DNA from 4 places in the Mediterraneibacter sp. 210702-DFI.3.120 genome. Region 2 is predicted to be linked to each of the others. Evidence: predicted binding sites of a transcription regulator. Region 2 holds the regulator's gene; each other region holds the start of a gene.

Region 1 (4,871 bases), 270 kb from region 2:
TGGTAAGATAACATCCTTTTGTAATCTGAAATTTTCTTTTCTAAGATGAAGGATCGTCTTCTTCCCGGATAAGAAACGAAGAATCCAAATTGCACCGACAGCCTGACTTAAAACAGTGGCAAGTGCGGCACCTCTTACACCAAGATTGAATACGAAGATAAAAATCGGATCAAGAATGATATTGATCACAGCTCCGATCACAGTAGTCATCATACTGATCTTGGCAAATCCCTGTGTTGTAATAAATGGATTCATTCCCATCACGATTAAGACAAAGACACTTCCAAGGATATAGATTCTTGCGTATGCTACTCCGTACGGCAGTGTCTTCTCGCTGGCTCCAAAAAGTGTCAACAGCTGTGGTGCAAATGTAAAGAAAACTACAGTAAGTATGACAGCCATAAGGATGAGAAGTGCAAAACAGTTTCCAAGGATTTTTTCAGCTGTTTTATTATCTTTCTTTCCCATAGATATCGCAGCACGCGGAGCACCACCGGAACCTGCAAGCATAGCAAAAGCGTTGATCAGCATAAGGATCGGTGTAAATAATCCAACGCCGGTTAATGCCGCGGCTCCAACACCGGAAATGTGTCCGATATAGATTCGGTCTACAATGTTATATAGAAGATTGATGATCTGGGCGACAACCGCAGGAATTGCAAGCTGTGCCAGAAGGCGCGGAATCTTTTCAGTTTCCATCGCCTGAGAATTTGATTTGCTATTCATATCTGTTTTCTCCTAAATAGATTTAATGTCAAAGAAGATTATACATCTCATGTAAAGGAAAAAGCAATAAGAAATCCAAAGTCACTATTGTATCAGGAATAGAAACTTTGGAGTTCAATATTGTCAATATTTTACCATATATGCATGATGTGTTGCATTGCAAGGCTGACTACTGTAATACCAACCCAGCAGGAAGCACCGAGAAGGATTGGCTTTCCACCAGATTTGACAAGCTTCACAACATTGCTGTTCAGACCGATCGCAGCCATAGCCATGATAATGAAGAACTTAGACAGTTCTTTCAGCGGAGCAAATACATCCGCATTTACCCCAAGGCTCATGCATACAGTTGTAATGACAGCCGCAATGATAAAGTACAGGATGAACATTGGAAAAGCTCTTTTTAAGCTGAACTTACCGGATGATTTTCCGTCTTTTGCGGCTGATTTCGCACGAATCAGTGAGAGCACAAGTGTGATCGGAATGATTGCAAGCGTACGTGTCAGTTTAACTGTGACAGCAGTATTAAGTGTCTCACTTCCAAGATTCCACATGCTGTCCCAGGTAGAGGCGGCAGCAGTTACGGATGAAGTATCATTGATCGCAGTTCCGGCAAAGACACCGAAAGCATTTCCGCTTGTTGTGTCGAAGCCGAGTGCATTTCCAAGCACCGGGAAAAGTACAGCAGCGATAACATTGAAGAAAAAGATAACAGAAATCGCCTGTGCGACTTCTGTGTCATCGGCGTCAATGACAGGCGCTGTAGCAGCTATCGCAGAACCACCGCAGATGGAAGAACCGACACCAACAAGGATAGATGTGTTGGAAGGAACATTCAGTACCTTGCGGAGCAGCCATGCAATGATCAAAGAGGTAGAAATTGTACTGATGATAATAGGAAGAGACTGCTTTCCTGTCTGTAAGATAACTCCGAGATTCATGCCGAATCCAAGCAGAACAACAGCAGTCTGTAAAATAATTTTAGATGTCCATTTAATTCCTGATTCGGCTGTTCCTTTTTCAGTCCAAAAGCAGGTGATCACCATTCCGGCGAGAATCGCAATGACAGGTCCGCCGATTACCGGGAATGCTTTTCCAATCAGCCAGGATGGAATCGCAATCAGAAAGCAGACCAGAATTCCTTTGAAATTTTTCTGAATAAAATTCATGATAGTTTCCTCTCTTAAGTCTTTTGTTACTGTCGGCACTATGGGCGTCAGCAACCGTATTTTTATGAAACAATTATAGATTATAACACTGGCAAACAGAAAAAATAAGGACTTCACAAAATTTTTAGAAAAGAATTAGCACTCAACCCTTTACAGTGCTAACAATACGTGCTATATTCCTAATAGAACACAGGAAAAGCAAATTTGTGGTTCAAAGGAGGGAAAGACCATGAATATCAATAAATTTACACAGAATTCATTACAGGCAGTTCAGAACTGTGAGAAGATTGCTGCGGATAACGGGAATCAGGAACTGGCGCAGGAGCATTTGCTGTATGCGCTGCTGACACAGGATGACAGTCTGATTTTAAAATTATTTGAGAAGATGAACATTCAGGGCCAGCTCTTTATTAACAGTATCGAGCAGGCAATCGGCAAGAGACCGAAGGTACAGGGAGGCCAGGCTTATGTCGGTCAGGACTTGAATAATGTGCTGATCCATGCAGAGGATGAAGCAAAGCAGATGGGAGATGAGTATGTCTCTGTTGAGCATCTGTTTCTTGCAATGCTGAAGTATGCAAGCCGTGAGTTGAAGCAGATTTTCCGTGAATATGGCATTAGCAGAGAGGGGTTCCTCCATGCGCTGTCAACAGTAAGAGGAAATCAGAGAGTTACTTCTGACAATCCGGAAGCAACTTATGATACATTGAATAAATACGGTCAGGATCTTGTTGAGAAAGCAAGAGATCAGAAACTGGATCCGGTCATCGGACGTGATGAAGAGATTCGTAATGTGATTCGTATCCTGTCCCGTAAGACAAAGAATAACCCGGTGCTGATCGGTGAACCTGGTGTAGGTAAAACTGCGGTTGTAGAAGGACTTGCACAGCGAATCGTCAGCGGAGATGTACCGGAAGGACTGAAAGATAAGACAATCTTTTCGCTGGATATGGGAGCACTGGTAGCAGGAGCGAAGTATCGTGGTGAATTCGAGGAACGTCTGAAAGCAGTTCTTGAAGAAGTGAAAAACAGTGACGGAAAGATCATTCTTTTCATTGATGAACTTCATACGATTGTAGGAGCAGGTAAAACAGACGGTGCGATGGATGCAGGAAATATGCTTAAGCCTATGCTTGCCAGAGGTGAACTGCACTGTATCGGTGCAACAACACTGGATGAGTATCGTCAGTATATTGAGAAGGATGCTGCATTGGAGCGTCGTTTCCAGCCGGTCTTGGTAGATGAGCCAACCGTTGAGGATGCAATCTCTATCCTTAGAGGACTGAAAGAGAGATACGAAGTCTTCCATGGAGTTAAGATCACAGATAGTGCGCTTGTTGCGGCAGTTACACTTTCGAACAGATATATTTCTGACCGTTTCCTGCCGGATAAAGCAATCGACCTTGTTGACGAGGCGTGTGCATTGATCAAGACAGAACTTGATTCTATGCCGACAGAGCTTGATGAGCTTCGCCGTCGTGTGATGCAGATGGAGATTGAAGAGTCTGCACTTAAGAAAGAGGAAGATCGCTTAAGTAAAGAGCGTCTGGAACATTTGCAGGAAGAACTGGCAGAACTGAAAGCGCAGTATGCAAGTAAGAAAGTACAGTGGGAGAATGAGAAGAATTCCGTAGAGCATGTGCAGAAGATCCGTGAGCAGATCGAGCAGGTGAACAAGGAGATTCAGAAAGCTCAGAGAGAGTACGATCTGAATAAGGCAGCAGAGCTCCAGTATGGACGTCTTCCACAGCTGCAGAAACAGCTGGAAGAGGAAGAGGCAAAGGTAAAGGCAAAAGATCTTTCTCTTGTGCATGAATCCGTTACAGATGATGAGATTGCAAAAATCGTTTCCAGATGGACAGGTATCCCGGTTGCAAAACTGAACGAGAGCGAGAGAAACAAAACTCTTCACCTTGCAGATGAACTGCATAAGCGTGTCATCGGTCAGGATGAAGGTGTAGAGCTTGTAACTGAAGCAATCATCCGTTCCAAAGCAGGTATCAAAGATCCGACAAAACCGATCGGTTCCTTCCTGTTCCTTGGACCTACAGGTGTAGGTAAGACAGAGCTTGCAAAGGCACTTGCCCAGAGCCTGTTTGATGATGAGAACAACATGGTTCGTATCGATATGAGTGAGTACATGGAGAAATATTCCGTGTCCAGACTGATCGGAGCTCCTCCGGGATATGTCGGATACGATGAAGGCGGACAGCTGACAGAAGCAGTCAGAAGAAAACCATATTCTGTTGTGCTTTTCGATGAGATCGAGAAAGCACATCCGGATGTCTTCAACGTATTGCTGCAGGTACTGGATGATGGACGAATCACAGATTCCCAAGGACGTACAGTTGACTTCAAGAATACAATCTTGATCATGACTTCCAACATTGGTGCAAATTATCTGCTGGAAGGCATTAAAGAAGATGGTTCGATCGATGAACAGAGTCAGGAGATGGTAATGGATGATCTGAAAGCACATTTCAGACCGGAATTTCTGAACCGTCTGGATGAGATTATCATGTTCAAACCATTGACAAAGACAAATGTACGTTCCATCATTGACCTTCTGGTTGCTGATGTGAACCGCCGTCTGGAAGAACGTGAACTGAGTGTCGAGCTGACAGATGCAGCGAAAGACTTTGTTGTGGAAGGTGGATATGAGCCGATGTACGGTGCAAGACCACTGAAACGTTACTTGCAGAAGAATGTAGAGACATTAGCTGCAAAACTGATCCTTGCAGGAGATGTGGGACGTGGAGACACGATCTTGATCGATGTGAAGGACGGTAAACTGACAGCAGGTGTGAAGAAATAAAATATGATACCAGGGTCAAAAGGTCTGAAACCACCGGTGCTTGCACAAAGGTGGTGTAATGGCCTTGGGACCCGCCCCAATATGAGCATAAAAGTGGAGCGTAAGCTTCACGATATGCGAATAGTGGGTAGGATTGTGGGAGTGCATTGCACGAAACAATC
Region 2 (4,871 bases):
GTGTAATCAAGGAAGGACTCCGCAAAGAGAAGTTATCTCAGGATCTCATCCTTCTTGTGGAAGATACAAGCAGAGAAGTTGTAAATGAGATGATGAAGATGCATGGCTGGATCGACGTCCTGATCCCAAGAGGCGGAGCGGGACTCATTGCAAATGTTGTCGCAAACAGTACGGTTCCGGTAATTGAGACAGGAACCGGAAATTGTCATGTATATGTTGATGAGACAGCAGACATTAAGATGGCAACAGATATTATTGAAAATGCAAAGACACAGCGCCTTGGTGTGTGTAATGCATGTGAATCACTTGTGATTCATTCCAAGATAGCAGATGCAGCTTTGCCGAAGATTGTAACAAGACTGAAGGAACATGGTGTAGAGATACGTGGAGATGAGAGAGCACAGGCAATCAGTTCAGAGATTATTCCGGCAACAGAAGAAGACTGGGGAACAGAGTACCTGGATGCAATTATTTCTGTAAAGATTGTTGATTCCATCGATGAGGCAATCACACATATCAATACATACAATACAGGACATTCTGAATCCATTATTACAAAGGATTACGACAATGCATTGAGATTCCAGGATGAGATCGATGCGGCAGCGGTTTATGTAAATGCATCAACAAGATTTACAGATGGATTCGAATTCGGATTCGGTGCAGAGATCGGAATCAGCACACAGAAGCTTCATGCAAGAGGCCCGATGGGACTCGAAGCATTGACAACAACAAAGTATATTATCTTCGGAAACGGACAGATCAGGGGATAGTATAGATAGCAGGTTTTAAAATCCAGGTCAATTAGTGTAAGTTAAATAAACTTGTCTTTGACCTGGATTTTATGTATCATAATTCAAGTCAACTTATGATTTGGCTATAAGCTTGCCTGGAATTCACAAAATTACAATCCAAGTCAACAATATTTCTATAAAATCACATTTCCTCCCCCAAAAAGCATCCTATTAATAAAATAAGAAGAAAATAAAAAACTTATAAAAATAACAATCAGTGTTGACAAACAGAAATCGAGGTGCTATCTTAGTATCTGTAAGGTGTTAGCACTCAAAAACAAAGAGTGCTAATAACAAACAAAGATGAACAGAAAGGGGAACACAGAGATGTCTGTAGAAGCTGAATTAAGTGAAAGAAAACTTACGATATTGAAAGCCATCATACAGAATTATCTGGAGACTGGCGAACCGGTCGGATCACGAACCCTTTCAAAATACACAGATTTGAAATTAAGTTCCGCAACGATAAGGAATGAGATGGCAGATCTGGAAGATCTTGGTTACATCTTCCAGCCACACACATCGGCAGGAAGAATTCCATCAGATAAGGGATATCGCTTTTATGTAGATCTTCTGATGGAGAATAAGGAGCAGGAGATTAGCAAACGAGAGGATGCACTTCTTGAGAAGACCGATAAGGTCGAGAAGGTACTCCAGCAGGCAGCAAAGGTTCTTGCTTCGAACACCAATTATGCAACGATGGTTTCCGCACCGGTCAACAGCCGGAACACATTGAAGTTCATTCAGCTATCACAGGTGGATGAAGAACAGATCGTAGCAGTCATCGTACTTGGTGGTAATGTGATCAAGAATAAGATCATTGAAGTTGGAGAAACCTTAAGTAACGAGAATCTGTTGAAGCTGAATATGCTTCTGAACACGACACTGAATGGATTATCCATTGATCAGATTACATTAGGTCTGATTGCCAGATTGAAAGAACAGGCTGGTATCCACAGCGAGGTTGTCGGCCATGTACTGGATGCAGTGGCAGAGATCATTCATGTAGATAATGACATGGAGATCTACACAAGCGGCGCAACGAATATTTTCAAATATCCGGAGCTTAGTGATAAGCAGAGCGCACAGGAGATCATCAGTGCATTTGAAGAGAAACAGCAGCTGGCAGATCTGGTGACAGAGACACTGGCAAGTGAGGAGAACAACGGCATACAGGTTTACATCGGAGATGAAACTCCGGTTAAGACCATGAAAGACTGCAGTGTTGTTACCGCCACATATGAGCTGGGAGAAGGTATGAAAGGAACGATTGGAATCATCGGTCCGAAGAGAATGGATTATGAACATGTCATGAAGACGCTGAAAACGCTGCAAAGTGAGTTGGATGCGATTTATAATAAAGAACCCAAAGAGTAATAATAGGAAGGTAGAAAGCTGGTGACAGAGAACATGAGCAAAGAAGATATGGTAAAAGAAGCTGTTGAAGAGGCAAAAGCAAAGGCTGCAAAAGAGCAGGCAGAAGCTGAAGAGACAGTAGAAACAGAAGATGCCCAGGGAGTTGAGGCTGAAGCGAAAGAAGCAACAGAGGAAGCAACTGAGACTGAAGGAGATTCAGAAGCAGCATCAGAAGGTAAGAAAAAGTTCTTCGGAAAGAAAGAGAAGAAGGACAAGAAAGACGAGAAGATCGAGGAACTCACAGACCGCGTTACTCGTCAGATGGCAGAGTTTGATAACTTCCGCAAGAGATCTGAGAAGGAGAAATCCCAGATGTACGAGATCGGAGCGAAAGATATCATAGAAAAGATTCTTCCGGTTGTAGACAACTTCGAGCGTGGACTTGGTTCCGTACCGGAGGAGGAGAAGAATGCTCCGTTCGTAGAAGGAATGGAGAAGATCTACAAACAGCTTATGACTACACTGGAATCCGTTGGAGTAAAACCAATCGAGGCAGTTGGTCAGGAATTCAATCCGGATTTCCACAACGCAGTGATGCATGTAGAAGATGAGGGGCTCGGTGAGAACATCATCGCAGAAGAATTCCAGAAAGGTTACATGTACCGTGAAAGTGTTGTAAGACACAGCATGGTAAAAGTAGCAAACTAATTTGATTTTTAACAAGATTCAGAGATTAGATAGAGGAGGAAATTTATCATGGGAAAAATTATTGGTATTGACCTTGGTACAACAAACAGCTGTGTAGCCGTTATGGAAGGTGGACAGCCAACAGTTATCGCGAATACAGAAGGTGCAAGAACAACACCGTCTGTTGTAGCATTTACAAAGACAGGAGAGCGTCTTGTAGGTGAGCCTGCAAAACGTCAGGCTGTAACAAACGCAGCAAGAACAATCTCATCCATCAAAAGAGAGATGGGAACAGATTATAAAGTAGATATTGACGACAAGAAATATTCTCCACAGGAGATTTCTGCAATGATCCTTCAAAAACTGAAAGCAGATGCAGAAGGATACCTTGGTGAGAAAGTAACAGAAGCTGTTATCACAGTTCCGGCTTACTTCAACGATGCTCAGCGTCAGGCTACAAAAGATGCAGGTAAGATCGCAGGACTTGATGTAAAACGTATCATCAACGAGCCTACAGCAGCTGCACTTGCTTATGGTCTTGACAACGAGAAAGAGCAGAAGATCATGGTTTACGACCTTGGTGGTGGTACATTCGACGTATCCGTTATCGAGATCGGTGATGGAGTTATCGAAGTACTTTCAACAGCCGGTAACAACAGACTTGGTGGAGATGACTTCGACCAGAAGATCACAGATTACATGCTTGCAGACTTCAAGGCAAAAGAAGGCGTAGATCTTTCAGCAGATAAGATGGCTCTTCAGAGATTAAGAGAAGCTGCAGAGAAAGCAAAGAAAGAGCTTTCAAGTGCAACAACAACAAATATCAACCTTCCGTTCATCACAGCAACAGCTGAAGGACCGAAGCATTTCGATATGAACCTTACAAGAGCTAAATTCGACGAGCTGACAAGAGACCTCGTAGAAAAGACTCAGGAACCGGTAAGACGTGCACTTTCTGACGCAGGAATCACAGCTTCCGAGCTTGGACAGGTACTTCTCGTTGGTGGATCAACACGTATTCCGGCTGTTCAGGAAGAAGTTAAGAGACTGACAGGCAAAGAGCCTAGCAAATCCCTTAACCCAGATGAGTGTGTAGCACTTGGTGCTTCCGTACAGGGTGGTAAACTTGCAGGAGATGCAGGCGCAGGAGACATCCTTCTTCTTGATGTAACTCCACTGTCACTGTCTATCGAGACAATGGGTGGTGTAGCTACAAGACTGATTGAGAGAAATACAACAATCCCGACAAAGAAGAGCCAGATCTTCTCAACAGCAGCAGATAACCAGACAGCTGTAGACATCAACGTTGTACAGGGTGAGAGACAGTTCGCAAGAGACAACAAGTCCCTCGGACAGTTCAGACTTGATGGAATCCCGCCGGCTCCACGTGGAATCCCGCAGATCGAAGTTACATTCGATATCGATGCAAATGGTATCGTAAATGTATCTGCTAAGGATCTTGGAACAGGTAAAGAGCAGCATATTACAATCACAGCAGGTTCTAATATGTCTGATGACGATATCGATAAAGCTGTAAAAGAAGCAGCTGAATTCGAGGCTCAGGATAAGAAACGTAAAGAAGCAATCGATACAAGAAACGAAGCAGACGCTATGGTATTCCAGACAGAGAAGGCAATCAAAGAGGTTGGCGACAAAGTCGATGCTACAGAGAAGGCAGCTGTAGAGGCTGACGTTCAGGCACTGAAAGATATCCTTGCAAAATCTGCTCCGGAGAACACAACAGAAGAGCAGGTAGCAGAGATCAAAGCTGCGAAGGAAAAACTGATGGAGAGCGCACAGAAACTGTTCACAAAGATGTATGAGCAGGCAGGTGCTGCAGCAGGTGCAGGTGCACAGGCTGGTCCTACACCAGAAGCTGGTCCGGCTCCGGATGGTTTCCAGGGTGATGATGTTGTAGACGGAGATTACAAAGAAGTCTAAAATATAGAAAAGATGCCGGTAAGACAGAAGAGAAACAGGCAGCAGGGCATCAGATAAATGAAGCATGAAGAGAAATTCTACGGAGCTTTGTAG
Region 3 (4,871 bases), on a different contig from region 2:
ATGATGGATAAGACCCTGGAACGCGAATGGGATGAGATGGTAAAGAAGTTCTTTTTAAAAAAAGAGATTGAATTTGAGTTGATGTAAATTTAAAAATCCATTAGCAATGTGTGCCGCAAGGCGCACATAATAACAGCCGCCTCACGGTCAAATAATCGTGAAGCGGCTGAACTTATTACTGCCAATGATGAGAAACTCATAGAACATGTTTCTCATCATTTTACTTTATTATTTTGTCAGAAGCATCATAATATCATTGCTTCTCTTAACGAATGCTGTCATCTCTTCCGGACTTAATGGCTTATGAGCAAGCATTGCAAGGTCATACAGCTGTTTGCAGATGATTGACACGTTCTCGCTGTCTTTGTTCGTTACAAGGAACTGAACAAGTGGATGGTTAGCATTGAGTACCAGTGTTGCCTGGCTTCCGAACATGGATGCATCCATGCCGCCCATACCATACATCTTCATCATCTCCTGCATTCTTCTGTTTTCCTCAGAAAGAACTGCCATAGATGCTACATTCTCATCTTTGAGCTTTTCAACTTTAACATCAAGCTTCTCATTGCCAAGCTCTTTGCGGAAGATTTCAACAAGGCTGTCTGTTGTCTTCTGGAATTCTTCCTTCTCATCTTCTGCAACTTCATCCTTCAGAGAATCATGTACATCTGCATCAATTCTCAAGAACTGAACTTCCTGATGTTTCTGCTCAAGGTATGTGATAAATGCAGAATCAATGTTATGTGTCAGAATGATCGCATCCTGTCCCTGGGCCTTGAACATGTTGATGTACTGGCTCTGCTGCACTTCATCTGTTACATAGAAGATTCTTGTCTTCTCTTCTTCCTTCGCATCTGCGTCCTTAGACTCTTCTGCGTCTGTTTTTGTTTCTTCTGCCTTAGCTTCCTCTGTCTTGGCTGCATCAGCTTCTTCGCCTTTGGCTTCTTTGATGATATCTTCGAGAGTCATGTATTTATGATCAAGATTCTTGTAAAGCATAGAATTCTTCATCTTCTCACCGAATTTCTCATCCTTCAGGCAGCCGAACTTGATGAATGGACTGATGTCATCCCAATATTTCTCATAGTTCTCACGGTCTGTCTTGAACATTCCATTCAGCTTGTCAGCAACCTTCTTGGAAATGTAATCAGCAACTTTATTTACAAATCCGTCGTTCTGCAGTGCACTACGTGATACGTTCAACGGCAGATCTGGACAGTCGATCACTCCCTTAAGTACCATAAGGAACTCTGGGATTACTTCTTTAATATTATCTGCGATAAATACCTGGTTATTGTAAAGTTTAATCTTTCCTTCGATGGAATCATACTCTGTATTGATCTTCGGGAAGTAAAGGATTCCCTTTAAGTTAAACGGATAATCCATGTTCAGGTGGATCCAGAACAGTGGCTCTTTGTAATCCATGAACACCTTGCGGTAAAAGTCAATATAGTCTTCCTTTGTACACTCACTTGGATTCTTTGTCCAAAGCGGGTGTGTATCACTGATAGATACCGGACGTCTTACAATCTTCGCTTTCTGCTTCGGCTCGCCCTCTTCGCCTTCCTTTGGTTCCTCTGTAATATGCTCTACTACAGTATCTGTATCAAGAACATCTGCCTCATCGATTGTATCGTACTCCGGCTCTGCATTTGCCTTGGAGAGGAAGATCTCTACCGGCATGAAAGAACAATATCTCTCAAGCACTTCTCTTGCACGGTACTCGTTTGCAAATTCAAGACTATCCTCATTCAGGAACAGTGTGATCTCACTTCCAACTGTTGTCTTATTTCCTTCCTGCATCTCATACTCTGTACCGCCCTGACTTGCCCAGTGTACCGGCTTTGCGCCTTCTTTATAAGAAAGAGTATCAATCTGAACTTCGTCTGCTACCATGAATGCAGAATAGAATCCAAGTCCGAAGTGTCCAATCATCTCATCGTCTGTTGTCTTATCTTTATATTTCTCAAGGAACTGTGTTGCACCTGAAAATGCGATCTGAGTGATATACTCCTCTACTTCTTCTGCTGTCATACCAAGTCCGTTATCGATAAACTTCATTGTCTTCTCTTCTGGATTGACAATTACTTCAATCTTCGGTTTATAATCTTCCGGGAGTTCATATTCTCCCATCATGTCCAGCTTTTTCAACTTAGTGATCGCATCACATCCGTTGGATACGAGTTCACGTACAAAGATATCATGATCGGAATAAACCCATTTCTTGATAATAGGAAAAATGTTTTCGCTGTCAATTGATAAAGTACCTTTTTTAACTGCCATTTTACTGCACTCCTTTTTATTTATAATCTATCCGTAACTGCTCAGTTACGTTTCTTTTAATATCGGCTGTCAATCAGCTTTTTCGCTGATATCGATAGTATATTTGCTTGCCTAATGGACATTCTAGTACAGCAAAATTTAAAAGTCAATAGAAAATTAGCACTCCTTTTGAAAGAGTGCTAATAATTTCGTTAAAAGTATAAAGTTTTTATGAACTATACTGTTTCCGGCTCCGGATAATCCTCTCCGAATGTCTCAACAGTAACTTTCTTCATTATCTGTTTCTCAAGCGGGCGGTCGCTGTAGTCTGTTGCTGTCTCAGCAATCTTATTCACTACATCCATTCCTTCTGTGATCTTACCAAATGCAGCATAAGCTCCGTCAAGGTGTGGTGCTTTCTTATGCATAATGAAGAACTGGCTTCCTGCTGAATCCGGATGCATTGCACGTGCCATAGAAAGAACTCCTGCATCATGTACAAGGTTGTTCGCCACACCATTCTGTGCAAACTCTCCTTTGATTGAATATCCAGGACCACCGATTCCTGTTCCTTCCGGATCTCCTCCCTGGATCATGAATCCACTGATTACGCGGTGGAAGATCAATCCGTCATAGAATCCTTTCTTTACAAGTGACACAAAATTGTTCACTGTATTCGGTGCTACTTCCGGATACAGTTCTGCTTTCATGATATCGCCATTTTCCATTTCAAATGTAACTACTGGATTTGCCATGTTTAATTCCTCTTTTCCATAGATTTAATGACTCTATTGTAGCGGATTTATCTAAGAACTTCAAGATACATCTATTATTTCAAACGTTCTCGGTAAAAATACGTTACTGTTCAAAGATTTCTGTAAACAGTAATCCCTATCAATCCGCCTTTTTCCTTGTACCCAGTATTCCACAGTTCCTTCAGTGAAAATGTTGTTGCTTCCCCGTAAGTCGCCACTTTGATCAGAAGATCATCTGCTGTCTCTTCATATCCGATACATAAAAACCAGTGCCATACAAAATCAGCAAATTTCTTGTCTTTATGACGCAACATCAGATATGGAACCGGCGTTCCTTCATTGATTTTCTTCTTAATGAATACTGCTGCTTCTCTTGCTGTATGTTCACCGGAAAATTCTTTGAATTCCACCTTTTCTCCTATATCTTCCAGATACTTTCCAAAGCCTTCTGTGTACATCCACAACTTGTTCACCCCACTCATTCTTGGGCGAAGATATGGTTTCATTTTCATGGAAAACTGAATATAATCTTCTTTACTCAGATTCTCTGCATCAAAAGGATACAGGTTCTTCTTTCCTTTATATTTTGCAAAATAGATACAGCAGTCACACGCTGTTGCCGCAGCGCATCCGCCGATGTGCATCACCACATTGCGGAACCAGTCCTGATTGCCGCCTACTTCTCCGTCTATCATAAAATAATCCAGAATCTGTTTCATTTCTGTTGTTCTTCCTCTCTGTAAAAAATCTTGTTTTATCTCTTATCATTCGGTCCGTTATTATTTTACAAGCTGCATTTCTACTGTCATTTCCTACTGATCTGTACATATTAACTGTAATTATAACCTCATATGGTTGAAATGTACACTTTCCCCTCCTTTTTTTAGTCACTCGTGACATTGTTGATTTTCGTGCCTAACGCTATACTAAGTACATAAGTTAAACAAACCAAAATCAACTACCAATTAAAAAACAAAACCAAATTTAGTCAAACAAGTAAAAAATAATCATTTAAGGAGGCACTTATAATGGCAAGTTTATCTCTTCAGGGAATTCAGAAAATTTATCCTAACGGATTTCACGCAGTAAAAGATTTCAATCTTGAAATCGCTGACAAGGAGTTCATCATCTTCGTAGGACCATCAGGATGTGGTAAATCTACAACACTTCGTATGATCGCTGGTCTGGAGGATATCTCTGGCGGTACACTTAAGATCGATGGAAAAGTAATGAACGATGTAGAGCCAAAGGATCGTGATATTGCAATGGTATTCCAGAACTACGCTCTGTATCCACATATGACAGTATATGATAACATGGCTTTCGGACTGAAACTTCGTAAAGTTCCGAAAGATGAGATTGATAAGAAGGTTCGTGAGGCTGCCAAGATTCTTGACCTTGACAAACTGCTTGATCGTAAACCGAAGGCTCTTTCCGGTGGACAGAGACAGCGTGTTGCTATGGGACGTGCTATCGTTCGTAATCCTAAGGTATTCCTTATGGATGAGCCACTTTCCAACCTGGATGCTAAACTGAGAGTTCAGATGCGTATCGAGATTTCCAAGCTTCATGAGAATCTGGGTGCTACAATCATCTACGTAACACATGACCAGACAGAGGCTATGACACTTGGAACAAGAATCGTTGTTATGAAAGACGGAGTTGTTCAGCAGGTAGATACACCACAGGCACTTTACAATACACCATGCAACCTGTTCGTAGCAGGATTCATCGGATCACCTCAGATGAACTTCATGGATGCAAAATGTACAATTAAGGGAAATGATGTTACTCTTACAGTTGGAAAACATGTTCTTAAGGTACCGGCTTCTAAGAAGCAGGCACTGATTGATG
Region 4 (4,871 bases), on a different contig from region 2:
CGGATTGTATCTGTGCTACGCACTTTGACGATCCTGCCCGATATCATCATATCAATATAAGGAAAGGATAAAAAATTATGAATTGGGAAATCATTACTTTTATTGCGTATTTCGTCATTTTGCTTGGCGTAGCATTAGTATTTTACTTTAACGGTACCAATAAGAACTCTGAGGACTTCTTCCTTGGTGGAAGATCTATGGGACCATGGGTAACAGCACTGTCCGCACAAGCGTCCGATATGTCTGCGTGGCTGCTGATGGGACTTCCGGGATCGATCTTAGCTTTCGGTTTCGGACAGATGTGGATCGGTATCGGTCTTGCATTAGGAACAGCTGCTAACTGGATTCTGTGCGCAAAACGTCTGCGTACATTCTCTAAAGCTGCAGATGATGCAATCACATTACCACAGTATCTGACAAATCGTTTTGCAACAGACTCCAGATCACTGCAGTTGACATGTGCACTGATCTTCCTGTTTGCTTATACAATTTATGTAGCATCTGCACTGGTAGCCGGTACTTCTGTATTCACAACACTGTTCCCGACAGTTTCTCCTAAGATTGCTATGTTCGCATTCTTGCTGATCATTGTTGCCTACACATTCTTTGGTGGCTTTGCGGCAGTTTGCTGGACAGACTTTTTCCAAGGATTACTGATGATGCTTGCACTGATGCTTGTACCTCTCGTAGTCTGCATCGGTCACAGTGATCTGTTGGATCCTACTGCTCTTACTACAGTATATACGTATACTGATGCTGCTACAGGAGCTGTAACACAGTGTGCTTTCGGAGGCGGTATCTTTGATGCCAGCTGGCAGGATATCGTCAGCGGACTTGGCTGGGGGTTAGGATACTTCGGTATGCCACATATTCTGGTGCGTTTTATGTCTATCGAGAAACCATCCATGATCAAGAAATCTTCTATCGTAGCAATTGTATGGGTAATCATCTCACTGTTCTCTGCTGTCCTGATTGCTTACTTAGGCAGAATGGTTATGGGCGCTGAACTGCTCACTCAGGGAAATCAGAAACTTGTATTCATTGCTATGGCGCGAAGATTCTTCCCGGCAGGCATCTGTGGACTTCTGCTTGCAGCGATCATCGCCGCTTCGATCTCCACTGCAGACTCTCAGCTGTTGGTAGCATCCAGCTCCTTCACAGCAGATCTGTACAAGCCTTTCTTCAGAAAAAATGCTTCTGAAAAAGAGACGCTGATGGTTGGACGTATCCTCGTACTGATCCTCTCCCTGATTGCTTTCGGTATCGCAAACTCTAAGGGAAGCGGTGCTCAGGCTATCATGGATATGGTTGAAAATGCATGGGGCGCTTTCGGTGCTTCTTTCGGACCTACGATTCTGTTGTCACTGTTCTGGAAACGCTTTAATTACCAGGGTGCTGTAGCAGGTGTAATCTCCGGATTCGTTGTAGATCTCGGATGGCTGCTCACAGGAATGACAGATGCCACAGGTATCTTCGAGATTGTCCCTGGATTCTTTGCAAGTTTTCTGATTGCTGTTATTGTAGCAAAACTTACTGCTGAGCCAAATAAAAAAGCTGTTGAAATCTTCGATCAGGGAATCAAAGCGGAAACTGAATAAATTACAAATGTATTATAAAGTCAAAAAATCAGTCGTAAATATTTACGGCTGATTTTTTGTGCGTTTATGATTCATATTTATCTTATTTATATACAAAAAGAAGGGGCTTACATAAGCCCCTTCGACATTTGACACCTGACTCACATCAGTGTTCAAATCATCCTTCAATTGCGATTGTTTTCTTTGTCTCAACTGGTTTTGCCTCTTTCTTCGGCACTGACAGTCTCAGAATACCATTCTCGTATTTTGCTTTGATATCTTCCTGTGTAAGGTTCTCACCTACATAGAAGCTTCTCTGCATTGCTCCGGCATAACGCTCCTTACGGATGTATTTACCTTTCTTGTCTTCCTCATCCTTATCAAGACCCTTAGCAGCTGATACAGTCAAATAACCATTCTCAAGCTCAATGCTGATCTCATCTTTCTTGAATCCAGGAAGATCGATATCTACTTCATATCCTGCGTCATGCTCACGGATATCTGTCTTCATCAAATTCTTAGCGTGTTTACCGTATAACGGATTCTTCTTTCCCCAGAAATCCTGCTCAAATGGGAAATTCATCCAATCATCATCAAATAAGTTTTCTCCAAAAATACTAGGCATCATCATAAGTCATTTCTCCTTTCAATGCTAACTAACTTTGTTGCCTTTTGTGAGAAGATCTCACAATTTATATAAGCTGCTTTCGCAGTTGTTGTCAGAACATTCGGAGGATTCAGAAGTTCATTTCTTTTCTTTTTTCTCTGTCTTCCTTTGTTCTACTTATTATATAGCACGCAGTTTTTAGCCAAGTCAAGAGGCGAGTGCTAATTTTTTAAGATTTTTTTTGCAAACCTTGATTTTACGGTTTGCAACACTTTTTCTTCCTTATAATCATCACTTTTTCTTGATTTGACACCATTTTTTATTTTTGGTGTCAGCTAATTGCTACGCTTTTCAGCTTTATGATTTCACTCTCAATTCTGGTCATTTTGACCAGCATTTTCTTTTGATGGTCTTCCGGCTTGTCGTTTCATCGCATTCAATTTCATCTTATAAGCCCATGCCTTCTCACTCGGCAATAACTCCTCTCTCTGAATATTCGCATCCACCATCGCGATTACCGATTCATCATCTGTCATTTCCCGGATAATTGAAGGAATCGCAGTAAGCCCTGCCAGCTGTGCAGCATGGAGTCTTCTGTGACCGGAGATCATTTCATAAGTGTCCATTCCGGTCGGATCAGGACCGGTGAAAGAACTCCATTTGTCTTGATGCTTTCCATGAGCCGTGCCATTGCTTCATCCTCCTTTACCTTGAACGGATGATTCTCGAATGGCCTCAGACGCTCCAGACCGATCTCTACAACTTTCTCAACGGCAGGATCGAATAGTCGGTGTTCATCGTCTGATCTGCTTTTAAGTTAATGACATTGTCCTTTTTCAGCTATTCATTTGCAATAAAAAACGGAATGATTTCGCGATTTCTGCTAATCATTCCGCAACGTCCCGTGCGGGAATCGAACCCACATCTAGTGCTTAGGAGTTCAAGATACCACTGAAAACATATATAATTCTTAGTAAAGTTAAGTCAAGGAAATCCTTGATTTTCCTAACTATTCTGTTGCTCACTGCCAAAATAAGAAAACCTGTTTTCATCTCTGTAAAACACCTTTCGGTGCTCGGAGCACCCGGAGGATATAACCATTCCGTTCCATTGAGTTCACTCGGTTGGCCACCATTACGATTCAGCTTGTAACAATGATCACTTGATTTTCTTATTAGATTACATATATTATAACGTGTACAGGGTCGGATGTCGATGGGTTTTTGACCATATTTTACTCTAATTTACTCTTATAATCTTCTACTTTATAAGCCTTTCTCTTTGCTCCAATATCGCAATATAATTATCCAACAAAAAATTCATATCTTGGGGTACTCCTTTTTTTATGTTGCCCGTTCCTGCCAAATCTTTTATTGCCTCTTTTTCTATCCTGTCTTTAAAGAACATTTCAAGATTTTCTTCTCGAATCCACTCTTTGAGTTCTTCATCCCCACCGGTAAAATAAAAACTAAAATCTCCATTCTCAAAACATTCAGACAAAAAATAAGGCATATAATCATAATATGGTTTATCACCCCTACGCTGCATGCTTCTATCCTTTAATATCATAACATTGCATCTTTTCTGTCCTAAATCGAACAGCCTAATCAATTTCATTACAATACTATTTTCCAATGGAAGCAGTTGTGGTATGTTTCCAGCTATTGCCCTTAAGAATTCCCCTTTTTTATCTTTATTGTTTATATCTCCATATTGATTTAATACCTTATAATCGTTAATACGAACTAATACGAATCGTAGTGGTAGCCACAACGAGAAAATTGTATCCGCATATAAATTTCCATCTGTTAAAATACAATCCAGATCATTATTCTTCCTGTATTCATCATGCTCTTGTTTATGAGCAGCATAATTACCTTTAGGCTTATTCCGATTATAATCTATCCATGACTGTATTTTCTGTGTTATCGGCTTATATATGATTTCTCTTACCGCATCTACCAAACCATAATAAAGCAGGCAATCTTTAACCCTCGCTTCCGGATGCGAATATTCAACAATAATCCGACCTGTTGGCTCAACAACATACCATATACCATGTTTTGTCTGCTTCCAAGTAGGATTTGAATACTCCGAAATACTATTAAAATAATTTCCCGAAGTGCCTCCACAGATTATGATATCTGGCTGACACATATTTATTTGATTACATAACATCTCTCCATTATTTATAGCTGCCTCTGTTATCTGTTCAACTGCAGAGGTATGGCTACCAGGGGTCTTTTTCACATTCACAACTGCTATCCTTTGCAGATTTTCTATTCTTTGTTCTTCAGTTATACTTTCTAACTCTTTCCATGGTATATCTCGCTCTAAATGATTTATTCCTATCACCCACCTGGTAACATTGTCCCATGTTTGCTTTCTTCCACCTTCACGAAGAAATTCTCTTAAATCCCAGTCTTCTCCACCATTTACCTCTTTTAGTAAAAATAGAATTTTTATCCCGCTTTTCCAGTAAAATTCATGATTGACTATGCCATCCCTTATAAAGCCCGAAAACTTTACTGCCCAATCATCCAAAAAAATGTTTTCTTTTTTCAAGTGTTCATTTATCATCTTTTATTTTCTCCTCGATTACCCAACAAATCATCTTTATCTGTAGCATAACCTACTTTTCCTTATATCTTTTTACAAAATTCCTATACCCATCATGTCTATTGCAT

The links. Region 2 encodes HrcA, which represses chaperone genes, less so after heat shock. Its sites were predicted from a motif close to TGTTAGCACTCNNNNNNNNNGAGTGCTAACA; they were not measured.
Region 1: clpB (ATP-dependent chaperone ClpB) is a predicted target of HrcA. The motif match lies at 2,029-2,059, and genes of this name have one in related genera.
Region 3: htpG (molecular chaperone HtpG) is a predicted target of HrcA. The motif match lies at 2,438-2,468, and genes of this name have one in related genera.
Region 4: LI162_RS01935 (Hsp20/alpha crystallin family protein) is a predicted target of HrcA. The motif match lies at 2,381-2,411, and genes of this name have one in related genera.

The regions. Positions count from the first base shown of each region.
Region 1 is NZ_JAJCNG010000001.1:279,320-284,190, reverse strand. It holds gene LI162_RS01415 (MATE family efflux transporter) at 1-726, opposite strand, end outside; gene LI162_RS01410 (YeiH family protein) at 858-1,895, opposite strand; gene clpB (ATP-dependent chaperone ClpB) at 2,125-4,710, shown strand.
Region 2 is NZ_JAJCNG010000001.1:11,432-16,302, reverse strand. It holds gene LI162_RS00065 (glutamate-5-semialdehyde dehydrogenase) at 1-773, shown strand, start outside; gene hrcA (heat-inducible transcriptional repressor HrcA) at 1,122-2,171, shown strand; gene grpE (nucleotide exchange factor GrpE) at 2,205-2,858, shown strand; gene dnaK (molecular chaperone DnaK) at 2,907-4,778, shown strand.
Region 3 is NZ_JAJCNG010000005.1:66,574-71,444, forward strand. It holds gene LI162_RS04340 (DUF5721 family protein) at 1-87, shown strand, start outside; gene htpG (molecular chaperone HtpG) at 229-2,283, opposite strand; gene LI162_RS04350 (peptidylprolyl isomerase) at 2,499-3,017, opposite strand; gene LI162_RS04355 (hypothetical protein) at 3,128-3,736, opposite strand; gene LI162_RS04360 (ABC transporter ATP-binding protein) at 4,046-4,871, shown strand, end outside.
Region 4 is NZ_JAJCNG010000002.1:70,874-75,744, forward strand. It holds gene LI162_RS01930 (sodium/proline symporter) at 78-1,598, shown strand; gene LI162_RS01935 (Hsp20/alpha crystallin family protein) at 1,756-2,208, opposite strand; partial or broken gene LI162_RS15865 (ParB/RepB/Spo0J family partition protein) at 2,562-2,953, opposite strand; gene LI162_RS01945 (hypothetical protein) at 3,445-4,764, opposite strand.